DNA from 2 places in the Streptosporangium sp. NPDC001559 genome. Region 2 is predicted to be linked to the other one. Evidence: riboswitches for the same ligand, from Rfam matches in the RefSeq annotation. Region 2 holds a riboswitch; the other holds the start of a gene.
The links. A riboswitch is a leader RNA that binds a small molecule or an ion and turns the genes downstream of it on or off. The one in region 2 is predicted to bind cyclic di-AMP.

Region 1 (7,032 bases), on a different contig from region 2:
CGAGGTCTCCTGCACCGGGGTGCACGGCGCCAACCGGCTGGCCTCGAACTCCCTGCTCGAAGGCCTGGTTTTCGCCCGCCGCATCGCCGACGACGTCCACGCCGAGCGCGCCGCACGGCCCGCGCCCGGTGAGCCCGTCGACGACGGACGCCAGGAAGGGCTGATCGACCCCAGGGCCAGGCCCAGGATCCAGGGGCACATGAGCATGGGCGCGGGGGTGCTGCGCAGCGGAGCCTCCCTGGGCGAGGCCGCCAAGGCGCTGCTGAACGTCCGGTGGACCCCGGTCGCGGTCGAGCCGTGCACGGAGTCGTGGGAGACCACGAACCTGCTGACGGTCGCCTCCGCGCTGGTCGCCGCGGCCCGCGACCGGGAGGAGACCCGCGGGTCGCACTGGCGTGAGGACTTCGCCGGACGGAACGATGAATGGTGGCTCGGGCACCTCGACGTGACCCTGACAGCGGAGGGAACGACCATGACATATGTGCCGCACGGACGAGGCTCCGACGCCCTGCCGCCGCGGGTCGAGGCGGCCCTGGCCGAGATGGGCGTCGAACCGGCCGAGGTCGCGGCGCTGATCGAGGTCGCCGTGGCGGAGGACCTCCAGGAGGCCGGTGACGTCACCAGCCTCGCCACGATCCCCGAGGGGCTGACCGCCACCGCCGACGTGGTCGCCAGGGCCGACGGCGTCGTCGCCGGGCTGGCCGTGGCCGAAGGGGTGTTCGCCCGTGTGGGCGGGAGCCGCCTGACGGTCGAGCGCGTGGCCAAGGACGGCGAGCGGGTGGCGCGGGGCGACGTGCTGATGACGGTCTCCGGCCCGGCCCGCGACCTGCTCACGGCCGAGCGCACGGCGCTCAACCTGCTCACCCACCTGTCCGGAGTGGCCACCCTGACCAGCCGGTGGGTGCGGGCCGTCGAGGGCACGGGCGCGCGGATCAGGGACAGCCGCAAGACGCTTCCCGGGATGCGGGCGCTGGAGAAGTACGCGGTGCGCTGCGGCGGCGGCGTCAACCACCGCATGTCCCTTTCGGACGCCGCGTTGATCAAGGACAACCACGTGGTGGCCGCGGGCGGGGTGGCCGAGGCCTTCCGCGCGGTCAAGGACGCCTACCCGGAGTTGCCGATCGAGGTCGAGGTGGACAGGATCGACCAGATCGAGCCGGTCCTCACCGAAGGGGCGGAGGAGGTCCTGCTGGACAACTTCACCGTCGAGGAGCTGTCGCGGGCCGTACGGCTGGTCGCGGGCAGGGCACGGCTTGAGGCCAGCGGCGGGTTGACCTTGGAATCGGCTCGTGACGTAGCCGAAACAGGGGTTGACTATCTTGCCGTTGGCGCGCTCACCCACTCGGCGCCGGCCCTTGACATCGCCTTGGACCTTCGGGGGAACTGATGCTGCTCGCCATCGATGTCGGTAACACCCATACCGTCCTCGGCCTTTTCGAGGGCGAGGAGGTCATCGAGCACTGGCGGATCGCCACCGACGCCCGGCGCACCGCCGATGAGATCGCGGTCGTGCTGCAGGGGTTGCTCGGGCAGTCGCCGCTGCTCAAGGGCACCGACGTCGACGGCATCGTGCTCTGCTCGACCGTGCCGTCCGTGCTCAACGAGATGCGGGAGATGTGCCGCCGCTACTACGGCGACGTCACCGCCGTGATCGTCGAGCCGGGCATCCGCACCGGGGTCCCGGTCAGGATGGACAACCCGAAGGAGGTCGGCAGCGACCGGATCGTCAACGCCCTGGCCGCCATCCAGCTGTACGGCGGGCCGTGCGTCATCGTCGACTTCGGCACCGCCACCTCCTTCGACGCGGTCTCGGCCAAGGGCGAGTACGTCGGGGCGGTCACGGCCCCCGGCATCGAGATCTCGGTGGACGCGCTGGCCGCGGCCGGGGCGCAGTTGCACAAGGTCGAGCTGATCCGGCCCCGCTCGGTGATCGCCAAGAACACGGTCGAGGCGCTGCAGGCGGGCATCATCTACGGCTTCGCCGGGCAGGTGGACGGCATCGTCGAGCGGATGGCGGCCGAACTGGCCGACGACCCCGACGAGGTCACCGTCGTCGCCACCGGCAGCGCGGCGCCCCTGGTGGTGAGCGAGGCGCGCTCGGTCGACGTGCACGAGCCGTGGCTCACGCTGATCGGCCTGCGGCTCATCTACCACCGCAACACCACCTGAGGCCCGGTCCTCCCTGCGGAGAAAAAGCGGGAAACACCCTCTGGCGGACATCGGTAACCTTGTCCTGTGACCGATGAAGTGACCACCCCAGCCGACGATCTGCCGGAGCAGATGCGCGTGCGCCGGGAGAAGCTCGACCGTCTCCGTTCGGAGGGCGTCGAGCCGTACCCGGTGAACTTCCCGCGCACCGCGACCAACGGCGATGTCCGCGAGAAATACGCCGGCCTCGACGCCGACACCGCGACCGGCGACAGGGTGGGCGTCACCGGTCGGGTCATGCTGTCGCGCACGGGCGGCAAGCTCTGCTTCGCCACGATCCGCGACGGCTCGGCCGACCTCCAGGTGATGATCTCCCTGGACCGGGTCGGCGAGGGGTCCCTGGCGGCGTGGAAGCGCGACGTCGACCTCGGCGACCAGATCGGCGTCGTGGGCGAGGTCATCACCTCCCGCAGGGGCGAGCTTTCGATCCTGGCCGACAGCTGGACGATCACCTCCAAGTGCCTGCGTCCGCTGCCGGACAAGCACGCCGGGCTCACCGACCCCGAGGCGCGGGTCCGCCAGCGCTACGTGGACCTCATCGTCAACGACGAGGCGCGCAAGATGGCCTACACCCGCAGCGCGGTCGTGCGGTCCATCCGTGACTTCTGGCACGAGGAGGGGTTCCTGGAGGTCGAGACGCCGATGCTCCAGCCGATCCACGGCGGGGCGGCGGCCAGGCCGTTCAGGACCCACATCAACGCCTACGACATGGAGCTCTACCTTCGCATCGCGATCGAGCTCTACCTCAAGCGGCTCGTGGTGGGCGGCATCGAGAAGGTCTTCGAGATCAACCGCAACTTCCGCAACGAGGGCGCGGACGCCACCCACAACCCCGAGTTCACGATGATGGAGGCCTACGGCACCTATCTCGACTACAACGGGATAGCCGACCTGACCCAGCGGATGATCCAGCGGGCGGTCGTGGCCGCCCTCGGGCACTCCGTGGTGGTCCACGACGGCCAGGAGATCGATCTGGGGCTGCCGGTGTGGCCGAGGGTCACCGTTTACGGCTCGGTCTCCGAGGCGCTCGGCGAGGAGGTCACGACCGAGACCCCGCTCGACCAGGTCCGTAAGCTCGCCGACGCGCGCGACGTCCAATGGGACGCCAAGTGGGGTCAGGGCAAGCTCGTGCAGGAGCTGTTCGAGGAGCTCGTCGAGCACACCCTCGTCCGGCCCACGTTCGTCATGGACTACCCGCTGGAGACCTCCCCGCTGGCCAGGACGCACCGGGACAACCCGCTGCTGACCGAGAAGTGGGATCTGATCGGGTTCGGCACCGAGCTCGGCACCGGTTACTCGGAGCTGAGCGACCCGATCGAGCAGCGCCGCCGTCTCACCGAGCAGTCCCTGCTCGCCGCGGGCGGCGACCCGGAGGCCATGCAGCTCGATGAGGACTTCCTCACCGCCCTTGAGTACGCCATGCCGCCGACCGGCGGCGTGGGGGTCGGCGTGGACCGCCTGATCATGGCCTTCACCGGTAAGAACATCCGCGAGACCATCCTGTTCCCTCTGGTCAAGCCCACGGGCTGACCCTTCCTTCCCTGCACCGGGCCCGTTGCCCGGCTCCCCTCACGGCGGGCCGGGCGGCGGGCCCGGTCTCGTGTGGGGGTCCGGCGCCCGGTGATTTGATTGGGGCCAAACGGAGGACGGAAACTCTATTTCCAGTGTGTTCGATACCGTACGGTAAACGGCATGTTACGCCAGATTTGCGCCGAATGCCGTAAATCTGGGGCATGGCATCCTCCCATTGCGGGGGGTTTCCAACCACCACGTCAAGGGGTAGTGAGGCGCTCGGCGAAGCACGCGGAAGGGCTCCACTTTTTCCGGCGAAATTCACATATAGGTCATAACCATACGGCCGACCAGCGCCGGGACCGTGGTCGGCGGGGCTCCGGCGAAACCTTGTTCTGCGAGGACGTGGCGCGCGGCGGGTGCCCCCGGCCACGGACCCTGACTTGTCCGTGACTTAACCATAAAGGCGCCGACATATCATGAGTACTTCACGTAGCGACCACTATGTCAACAGCGCGTGCTACCTCTATGAAGAGTGGAACTTGACGACCTTTGAACAAGCCGTTTACCGTTCCTGACGGGCGACACTGATTCCAGACAACTCACGCCTCGATTAGCAGGTGCGGGGGGAGCGACTCCAGATGGCATATCCCGAAGTGGATTCCCGTCGCGGCGACAGCCTCCTGGGCATGGGCGAGGTCGGCCTCACAGATGAGGATCTCGTGCTGCTGGCGGAGCTGGCCAAGGGCGTCACGGTCGACCGGGTCGGACGCCGCCTCGACATCAGCGGAAGAACGGTCCGCCGTAGACTCCGCGGGATCTGCGACCGCATCGGCGTGGCGACGGCCATCGAAGCCGTCGCCTGGGCGGCCCGCAGACGCCTCATCTGAGGCGAGCCCTTACCCGATGCCGTCCCGGACCTCCGCGTACGGCAGGAGCCCCCTGAGGGGCCGCTGCGGCCGTACGCGACCCGGGTGAGTCCTTCCCCGAACCGCCGCCGGCGGTTCGGGGCGGCCCGGCCGCCCGGTTGGTCCGGCCGGCCGAACCGGCTCAGTCGGCGATGCGCACCCCGCCCGCGAAGGGACGGTTGTCGATCGGGGCGATGTGAATGACGTCGCCGGTCTGCGGCGCGTGGACCATGAGGCCCGCGCCGATGTAGATCCCGACGTGGTGCAGGTCGCTGTAGAAGAAGACGAGGTCTCCCGGGCGCAGGTCGCTCCTTGAGGAGATGTGGGTGCCCGCGGTCCACTGGTCGCCCGTGTAGTGCGGCAGGCTGATGCCGACCTTCTGGTAGGCCCACATCACCAGGCCGGAGCAGTCGAAGGAGTTGGGGCCCTCGGCCCCCCACACGTACGGCTTGAGCTGCTGGGTGAGGGCCCAGCGGGCGGCCTCGGCGGCCTTGCCCGAGCCGATGATCGGCACGTTGACCTTGACCCGGCTGCCCCGGCTGCTCCCGGCCTGCGAACGCACCTCGCTGAACAGGTCGCTCTCGACCCGTTTCACCAGCCGCTCGATCTTGGTCCGCCGGTCGCCGAGGTCGGACAGGAGGTCCTTGACCTCGTCGGTGCGGGCCTTGGCGCTTGCCTGCGCGCGCTTAGCGGTCTCGATCGCCTTGCTGACCTGTGCGACCTCCTCGCTCTGCTGCTGCTGGATCGCGTAGTTCGTGGTGGCCTGGTCGAGGAAGGTGTCCGGGTTGGACGACTGGGTGAAGGCCAGCGCCGAGGCGAGCCCACCCGCCATGTAGGTGCTCTGGGCGAGCAGGGTGGCCTTCGTGCGTCGCTCGGCCAGCTGTGACTCACTGACGGCGAGGGTCTTCTTCGCGCTCTCCGCGGCGCGCTGCGCCTGCTTGAGCTTGACCCGCCCGCCGTTGTACTGCTCGGTGAGCGTCTCGATCTCGGTGTGCAGCTTCTCCGCCTGCTTGGCGAGCTCCTGCAGACTCGGCTTCGGCTCCGCGGTCGCGGCGAAGGGGGCGCCGAGGAACAGGGAGGCGAAGGCGAGCCCGGCGATCACCACCTTGTACCGCGGCCTGCGCACCCGGTGTTCTCGATGGCGGGCGTTCCCGCCCGCGCTCTCTCTCCCACGGTTGCGCGTGCGCTTCACCAACAGGCTCCTCTCTCGGCCGCCTACCGGGTTAGCTGACGGGTTCGGGCCGAGGCAGCCCTACCGAGGCGCCGGTGGCACATCGGATTCACCCCGGGGGACGGCTGGAGGGTGGGTCCCCGGTTCCCCGAGTCGGGGATTCGGCGGCGCAGCACTTTACGGGTGCTGACATCGAGGACGGACATTAGTGCAATTGGCGGTTCATGCTCAACCAGAACTGTGAAGCCGGTGGAGCTTTCGCAACTGAAATGTCACGGTCGGGTCACGCAATTTCATGATCGACATATGTGTCGTGCCGGGCGTCCGCCTTTCCCGGCGTCGGGGCGGAGATTCTCGCAGGTCCGGGCCTTTGGGTGGGGCCGGTCGGGGCGAGCTCGCCGGGCGGCCTCCCGGGGCGCGAAGAGGACGGTGGGAGTCATCCGGTGGACCCCGCGAACGAGATAAGGGCAGGCCGTAAACAAGCGGTGACGAGGACGTACTCTGATCAGTCATGGAGCAGGTTGCGCAGCAGTCCCCGGTGCGGGCCGTACCCGGCCGGGACGAGGTTTCCCCGGAGATCCCGGAAGGGGAGCCGGTGGCGGTCTCCGGCGACGTCCCGGGAGGATCGTCGGCGGAGATCACGGTGCGCCGGGCCAGGACGCCGGACGTCCGCGCCATCCGCCGCCTGGTCGACACCTACGCCGGAGCGGGGCCGCGCCTGCTGGAGAAGGCGACCGTCACCCTTTATGAGGACATCCAGGAGTTCTGGGTGGCCGACGTGGCGGGAAAGGTCGTTGGCTGCGGAGCACTGCACGTCCTGTGGGAGGACCTGGCCGAGATTCGCACGGTCGCCGTCGACCCCGACTGCCGGGGTATGGGAATCGGCCACCGGATCGTCTCCCGTCTCATCGGCGTCGCCGGAGACCTCGGACTGCGCAGGGTCTTCTGTCTCACCTTCGAGATCGATTTCTTCGCGAGGCACGGATTCAGGCAGATCCAGGGCACACCCGTCGCGCCGGAGGTCTACGCGGAACTTCTCGCCTCCTATGACGAAGGTGTGGCAGAGTTCCTTGATCTGGAGCACGTCAAGCCGAACACCTTGGGAAACACCCGGATGCTGCTCCATCTGACACCGCGGGGCGACTAGTTTGACCGTGGTGCTGACTGATCGGAAAGGTGACTGTTGTTACCTATGTCGATACGTTGTGCACCAGCAAGCATGTGAGTCTGACA
Region 2 (7,032 bases):
GGTCATGTCGGGAACCATCCGCCCCGAGACGCTCACCCGGCTGCTCGACGCGCTGGCCGTACTGCTGGTGCGGCTGCACCTGACCGGTTTCTACTGGGGTGACTGCTCACTGTCGAACGTGCTGTTCCGCAGGGACGCCGACTCCTTCGCCGCCTATCTGGTCGACGCGGAGACCGGGGAACTGCACCCCATGATCAGTGAGGGGCAGCGGCTGCACGACATCGACGTCGCGCACGTCAACCTGTTCGGCGAGATGCTCGACCTGCAGGCGGGCGAGCTGCTGCACTCCTCGATCGACCCCGAGGAGGTCGCCGACTCGGTCTGCGCGCGCTATCACAGGCTCTGGGGCGAGCTCACCTCCGACGAGATCATCGAGGAGGTGGACTGGCACCGGATCGACCAGCGGATCCGCAAGCTGAACGACCTCGGTTTCGACGTCGCCGAGATGATGGTCCGCCGCAAGGCGGGCACGGGACGGCTGGTCGTGCGCCCCAAGGTGGTCGACGCGGGACACCACCAGCACAGGCTGTTCAGGCTCACCGGTCTGGACGTCGAGGAGAACCAGGCCAGGCGGCTGCTCAACGACCTCGACGCCTTCCGGGTCGCGCGCGGCCTGCGCCACGAGGACGAGGCGGTCGTGGCCCACCGGTGGCTGGCCGAGGTGTTCCAGCCGACGATCGAGGCCGTACCGGCGGACATGCGGCGCAAACTGGAGCCGGCCCAGCTCTTCCACGAGGTACTCGACCATCGCTGGTTCATCTCCGAGAAAGCCGGGCAGGACGTCGGACTGCCCGCCTCGACCGAGTCATATGTGAAGAATGTTCTTATCCACAAACCCGACGAGAAAGCCCTCCTCCCCGACGAGTAGCAAACGTTCCCCCCGTCGGTTGAAAAACCTTCTACCGCCCGACGGAATTCTTTTCCTCGCCATATCTGACTTTTCATGAATAGCTCCGGGTTCGGAGCGATTTCCCTACGCTGACCGGGCGGCGTTTTGGAGTCGTTGGCGAGGGGGAACCCGTGCTCGGAATCGAAGGCTGCCTGGCCGAGGCCATGGCCATCCCCGGCGCGCTGGACGCGGTGCTGATCGACCAGACCGGCGGGACGGCCGTGGCGGGCGGCGGCGCGGCCCGTGAAACCGACGCGGACAGGGCCGTCGCGGGGCTCGGCGAGACCTTACGGGCGATGCTCGACGGCCTCGCCGTAAGCCTCCCCGGTGAGCCCGCTGGAATCCGTGAAGTGATCATAACCACCGACGACGGATACCATTTACTGAAACCGTTGGAAACGGTGCTCGACGGTCCGCTCGTGATTTATGTCCGTCTTGATGTACATCACGCTGATCTGGCTCTGGCGCGGCATCGTCTCCAGTCCCTGTCGGGCCACCTGACCGCCCGTGCCGAGAGCCTCACCGCCCCGCCGTCGCGGCGTGAGGAACGGCACCGGCCCGGCCCACGGGGGTACTTCGGCGCGGCCGGACCACCGTGCCCGCCTGCCACGGGACCTCCCGCCGGGACCCCCGGGGGAACCGTGACGGCGGGCGACCCCGCCGACGTCGACCTGCTCATCCGGCTGAGGAACGCGCTGAGGGCACTCGCCTGAGCCTGGTCCGACGCCTTCGAGGACGCCCATGAAACCGCGGACGCTGAAGCGGACCAGAAGGAGGGTGCCGGTGGAAATCCGCGACGAGGTACGCCAGGAGATGACCCGGCTACGTGAGCGGATACCCGATGTGGACGGAAGCGTCGTGTGCGGCGCGGACGGCCTGACGATAGCCAGTGACCTGGACGGCGGTTTCGCCGAGCAGACCGGCGCCCTCTCCTCGGCGCTGCTGGCCCTCAGCCGCCGGATGGCGGACATGACGGGCAAGGGAGCCTTCGAGGAGACACTGGTCTCCGCGTCCGGCGGCTACGCGCTCCTCTACACCGCGGGCCCGAAGGTCGTCCTCACGATCCTCGCCCGTCCGGGGTCCAACCTCGGGCTGCTGCGGCTTGAGGGGCGCAGGACGGCGGAGAACCTGGCCGCCATCACCTCCCGCGCCCGGACGCCTCGGTGACCGGAGCACCGAGGACGACGACCGCCAGGGACCACACGCCGCCGAGAAGAGACCGAGGATCCGGCCCGCGGGCCGTACGGCACGGCCTGTGAACACAGAACGAGGGCGGGCACCTGTGCGGGGTGCCCGCCCTCGTCTTTCCTGAGGGGGTCTCGGACTCCGAGGGGGATCGGAGGAGGGGTCCCGGGAGAGGAACGGGACCTTCGGGGATCTCAGGAAGCGGGGATCCGAAGGGGGTCGGGGGTCTTCGGGGGATTTTTCAGGGGGTCGGGGGATGTTTCGCGATGAGTGCTTACGGCCGCGGCGCGTCGGCCAGGGCGGTCTGCGGCGGCGTGGCCGGGTTGTGGTCCATGAGCTTCCAGGCTCCGCTGGAGAAGGCCACGGGGTAGTTCTTCTTGCCGACGCCGTCGCCCCACTTGGTGATGACGTACTCGACCTTGATGTGCCCCTGGCCGTCGACGCCGTCCACGCCCAGCGTGTCGGAGTTGAAGCTGCCGCCGGTCAGGTCGGCGAAGGTCTTGGCGTCGAGGTCGATCATGACGCCGCTGCTCGACGGCACGCCGGGGCCGCGGTCGCCGACGAAGAACTTGGCCTTCTTGCCGTTGTAGAGGACGTAGCCCTCGGTGAACAGCGGCCAGCTCGGGCTGGCGATCATGCCCTTCTGCATGGGCTTGCCGCTCGCGGGCAGACCGGTGTCACCGGCGCGGCCGGAGGAGTCGTCCCAGAAGTAGGAGGCCTTGGTCGAGCCCTTGAGCAGGACGGGCTCAGCGGCGGCCGAGGTGGCGGTGGTTCCGGTGCCGGTGTCGGCTGCGGCGGGCAGCGCGGAGACGACACCCGCGGAGGTCAGGACGCTCGCTCCCAGAAGAGTGGCGGCGAGCAGACGATGGCGCAGGGCAGCGGAGAAACGCATGAAGACAGGGCTCTTTCACGAGGGAACAGGACAGCCGCTCGTGCCGGGCCGAAGACGTTCGGCGATCAGTGGGGCACGGGGCGTGAGCGCTCACAGGGAAGAGAGGCCGCACCAGGAAACAGGCGGGCGTACACGGAGCGCGGTGCGAGGCGGGGGTGCCGCGGTCAGGCGCGGCGGAAGTCTCAGTCGATCCGCGCGAAGGCGGTGCGTGCCGGTGGGTAGGCGACGACGTGATCCATGAGGGGATCTCCTCTCCATCTCGTCTACCGGGTTAGCTGACGGGTTCGGGCGGTGGAGTTGCCCTACCGCCGCGCTGACGCGGCGGATTCACCCCAAAAGGTGGGTCCCCGGTTCCCGTCGCCCTCGGGAGGCTTCGGGATTCGACGTCGACCGACCGCTCCTTCTCGTGAGGGGCAAGTCACCGGTCGAGAACAACTAGGACACTACCCACCACAAACGGACAAAGCAAAGCAAAAGCCATGAAAAGCCCAGAAGATCTACCTTCAACCCCCAAGAAAGGGACATTGGCCGGGTCTTGACCCCACTCCGCCCATGGCGTTAAGTTCGGTGAAACTGTTAGGAAACTTACCTAATAATTAACCCGCAATCATGGGCCTGACCTGCATGTTCTCCGCCCTTACACCCCCCAGGAGAAGCCCTTCATGAACAATCGGAAGCTTGGTGCGATCGCCGCCGCGGCGGCCGTACCCGTCCTGCTCTCGACGGTCATGGCCGGTTCGGCGTCCGCCCATGGATCGATGGGAACGCCCGTCAGCCGGGTCTACGCCTGCTATCTGGAGAATCCGGAGTCGCCCGACACCCCGGCCTGCAAGGCCGCCGTCGGCAAGTGGGACACCCAGCCGCTCTACGACTGGGACGAGTTGAACATCGGCACCGCCAACGGAAAGCACAGGGAGATCATCCCTGACGGGCAGCTGTGCAGCGCCGGACGCGCCAAGTACCGGGCCTACGACGCGGCCCGCACCGACTGGCCCTCCACGGCCATGCCGACCGGCGGCGGCGCCTACACCTTCCGCTACCCCTACACCGCCGACCACCCCGGCACCTTCGAGATCTACATCACGAAGGACGGCTTCGACCCGCTCCAGCCGCTGAAGTGGTCGGACCTGGACTCCACCCTGCTGGCGAAGGTCAGGAACCCGACCAAGGCCAACGGCGAGTACGTCATCCAGGGCCAGCTGCCCCCGAAGACCGGCCGCCACATCATCTACTCGATCTGGCAGCGCTCGGACAGCGCCGAGGCGTTCTACACCTGCTCCGACGTGACCTTCGGCACCGTGTCGACCCCGACCCCGACCGCCACGGCGACCGCGACGGCGACGCCCACGGTGACGCCGACGCTCACCCCGACCCCCACTCCGACCCCCACCCCCACGGTGACCCCCACTGTGACCCCCACGGTGACCCCCACCGTCATCCCGACGACCCCCTCCACGACGACCCCGCCGCCGCCGAGCCCGCTGGCCTGGGAGGCGGGGGTCGCCTACCCCACGGGGTCGATGGTGCGTTACGACGGGCAGCACTACCGCTGCCTGCAGGGGCACACCTCCCTGCCCGGCTGGGAGCCCGCCAACGTCCCCGCCCTCTGGCAGCGCCTGTGACCCCGGTGCCCCCGCCGTACGGACCGTGAGGCCGTAGGGCACGCGAACCCCTCCCATCGGCTCCCGGGCGCGGGGCCGGTGGGAGGCTCGTTCTCCCGGGCGTCACGGCCGAACCCGGTAGCGTGAGCGCGTGTCACTGACCCTCGGCTGTTGCCTGGCCGCGCTGGTGACCGTCGCGGCGCTCTACGCGCTGGCCCTGTACGGCACGGCGGGAACCGCGGCGGCCGGGGCCGTCGCCGTCACCCTCGCGGTGGCGATCACGATCGGCGTCGTGAACGGAAGCCTCAGGGACGCCGCCGGCTTCGGCACGCTCACCGCGGGCGCCGCCGCCGTCGTGTGGTCCCTCGGCCGCTCCCACCGGCGGCGCAGGACGGGCCGGGCCTCGCTCGCCGCCTACCGCGCCGCCTCGGCCGCCATCCCCAGGCTGGCCGCGACCGCCGAGCGCGACCGGCTGGCCGCCGAGCTCCACGACGTGGCCGCGCACCGGCTCACCGGCATCGCGGTCGCCTCGGCCGCGGCCCTGCGGCTCGCCGATCCCGTCATGACCGCGGAGGCGACCGCCCACGCCGCCGAGGCGGGTCGTCTGGCCGTCACCGAACTCGACCGCCTGGCCCGCATCGACCGGCGCGGCGGCGAGACGACGCTGGCCGACGTCGACACCCTGGCGGGCGATCACCCCGGGGCCGACTACCGGCGCACGGCCGTCTTCGCACCGCCCGGGACCGCGGCGCTCGCCGTCCGCATCGTCAGGGAGAGCCTGACAAACGCGATGCGTTACGCCACCGGCGCCGCCGTGCACGTCCGGGTCGAGGAGAACGTCGAGGAGAACGCGGGACACCTGGTGGTCACGGTCACCGACGAGGGCGGCCCCGCCGCCGGAGGGCTCGGTACCGGGACCGGCCTGGCCTCCCTCGGCAGGGCCGTACGCGCCGTGGGAGGGACGCTGAGCGCGGGCCCCGAGGGGGCCGGATGGGCCGTCAGGGCGGCGCTCCCGCTGCCCTCCCCGGCCGCTGGGCCCACCGGGCCCGCTGCCCTCGCCGCGCCTTCCACGTCCCCTGAGGCCCCGTGGACCCTGTGGCCCCAGTGGCCCCAGTGGCCACGCCGTACGGCGGGCTGGCGGGGCGCCGCCGCGCTCGACTGGGCCCTCGTGGTGCTGGCGGTCGCGCTGCCCGCGGGGTTCGGGCTGCTGGCCACTGAGGCGCCGCGGCCGTTCGTCTCCCCCGCCTCGGGCACGCTGCTGCTGGTCCTGCTCGTCCTGCACGCCCTGACGCTGCGCGGGCGCAGGCTGGCGCCGAAGCTGAGCCTGGCCGTGGCGCAGGGGACGTTACTGGCCTGGCTGGCGTGCGACGCGGCGGGGCTGACCGTGCCGCACTCCGCCCAGCTGGTCCTCGTGTGCTGGTGGGTCGAGCTGACGCTGCTGTACACCGTCGGCGCGTACGGCTCCCGCGGCTGGCCCGCCCCGCTCGTGGTCGCCGGGCTCGCCGCCTTTCCCCTCGTCCCGGGCATGACGGGCCCTCCCCTGGCCGTCTGGGCCACGCTGAGCGTGGGGATGGCCGTGCCGACGGGGCTGGCGTGGGGGTCGGGGCTGCTGGTCGGCGGGCGCAGGCGCAGGCGGTGGCGGGCCGAGGCCCTCGACCGGGAGCGTCTCGACCGCAGGACGGCCGAGGCCGCGGGCGCCGAGCGGAACCGGATCGCCGCAGGGCTGCGCCGTACGGCGGGGGCACGGGCGCGGGCCGTGGTCGAGGCCTCGGAACAGGGACGGCTCGACCTGGTCCTCACCGAGTCCAGGGCCGGGCTCACCGCGCTCAGGGAGCTCCTCGACGAGCTTCGCGGCGGCTCCGACCCGGCGGACGACACGCCTCCCCCGGTCGTCGCCGGGATCGCGGCGCTGGCCGTCAGGCGCGGGGCCTTCGTCGAACACGAGGGACGGCGCCGTCCGCTGCCCGCGACGGTCGAGGTGGCCGCCTACCGCCTGGCCGAGGCGCTGCTGGCCGACGGCGTGACGGTGACGGTGACCTACCGCGACGACGGCCTGGTGCTTTCCGGTCCAGGAGAGGCCAGGAAGGTGCGTGCCATGGTGGACGCGGCGGGCGGTACGGTCACCGAGACGAAGGACGGGATTCGGGTATGGCTGCCGGAGGTGTTCCCAGCGTGATCCGGGTGACGGTCGCCGACGACCAGGCGGTGGTCAGGATCGGCATCACCGCGGTGCTCGACGCCGAGCCGGACATGACGGTCGTCGGCCAGGCCGCCGACGGCGAGACCGCGGTCGCGCAGGCCACGGCCCTGCGCCCGGACGTGGCGGTGCTGGACATCCGGATGCCCGGGCTCGACGGGCTGGCCGCGACGGCCAGGATCACCGCCGAGGTCCCGGCGACGCGGGTGGTGGTCCTGACCACCTTCGGCCTGGACGAGTACGTGTTCGCGGCGCTGCGCGCGGGGGC

Region 1: linked by a shared signal. The riboswitch ahead of ACFYY8_RS28590 (NlpC/P60 family protein) and the one ahead of ACFYY8_RS20145 (hypothetical protein) in region 2 are both predicted to bind cyclic di-AMP.

Annotation. Positions count from the first base shown of each region.
Region 1 covers NZ_JBIAVG010000014.1:82,355-89,386, reverse strand. The annotation lists gene ACFYY8_RS28610 (L-aspartate oxidase) at 1-1,387, shown strand, start outside; gene ACFYY8_RS28605 (type III pantothenate kinase) at 1,387-2,169, shown strand; gene lysX (bifunctional lysylphosphatidylglycerol synthetase/lysine--tRNA ligase LysX) at 2,281-3,738, shown strand; gene ACFYY8_RS28595 (LuxR family transcriptional regulator) at 4,362-4,610, shown strand; gene ACFYY8_RS28590 (NlpC/P60 family protein) at 4,771-5,820, opposite strand; cyclic di-AMP (ydaO/yuaA leader) riboswitch at 5,826-5,976, opposite strand; gene ACFYY8_RS28585 (amino-acid N-acetyltransferase) at 6,311-6,946, shown strand.
Region 2 covers NZ_JBIAVG010000008.1:269,849-276,880, forward strand. The annotation lists gene ACFYY8_RS20130 (DUF4032 domain-containing protein) at 1-868, shown strand, start outside; gene ACFYY8_RS20135 (hypothetical protein) at 1,021-1,602, shown strand; gene ACFYY8_RS20140 (roadblock/LC7 domain-containing protein) at 1,673-2,056, shown strand; gene ACFYY8_RS20145 (hypothetical protein) at 2,349-2,966, opposite strand; cyclic di-AMP (ydaO/yuaA leader) riboswitch at 3,212-3,362, opposite strand; gene ACFYY8_RS20150 (lytic polysaccharide monooxygenase) at 3,629-4,588, shown strand; gene ACFYY8_RS20155 (ATP-binding protein) at 4,719-6,743, shown strand; gene ACFYY8_RS20160 (response regulator transcription factor) at 6,740-7,032, shown strand, end outside.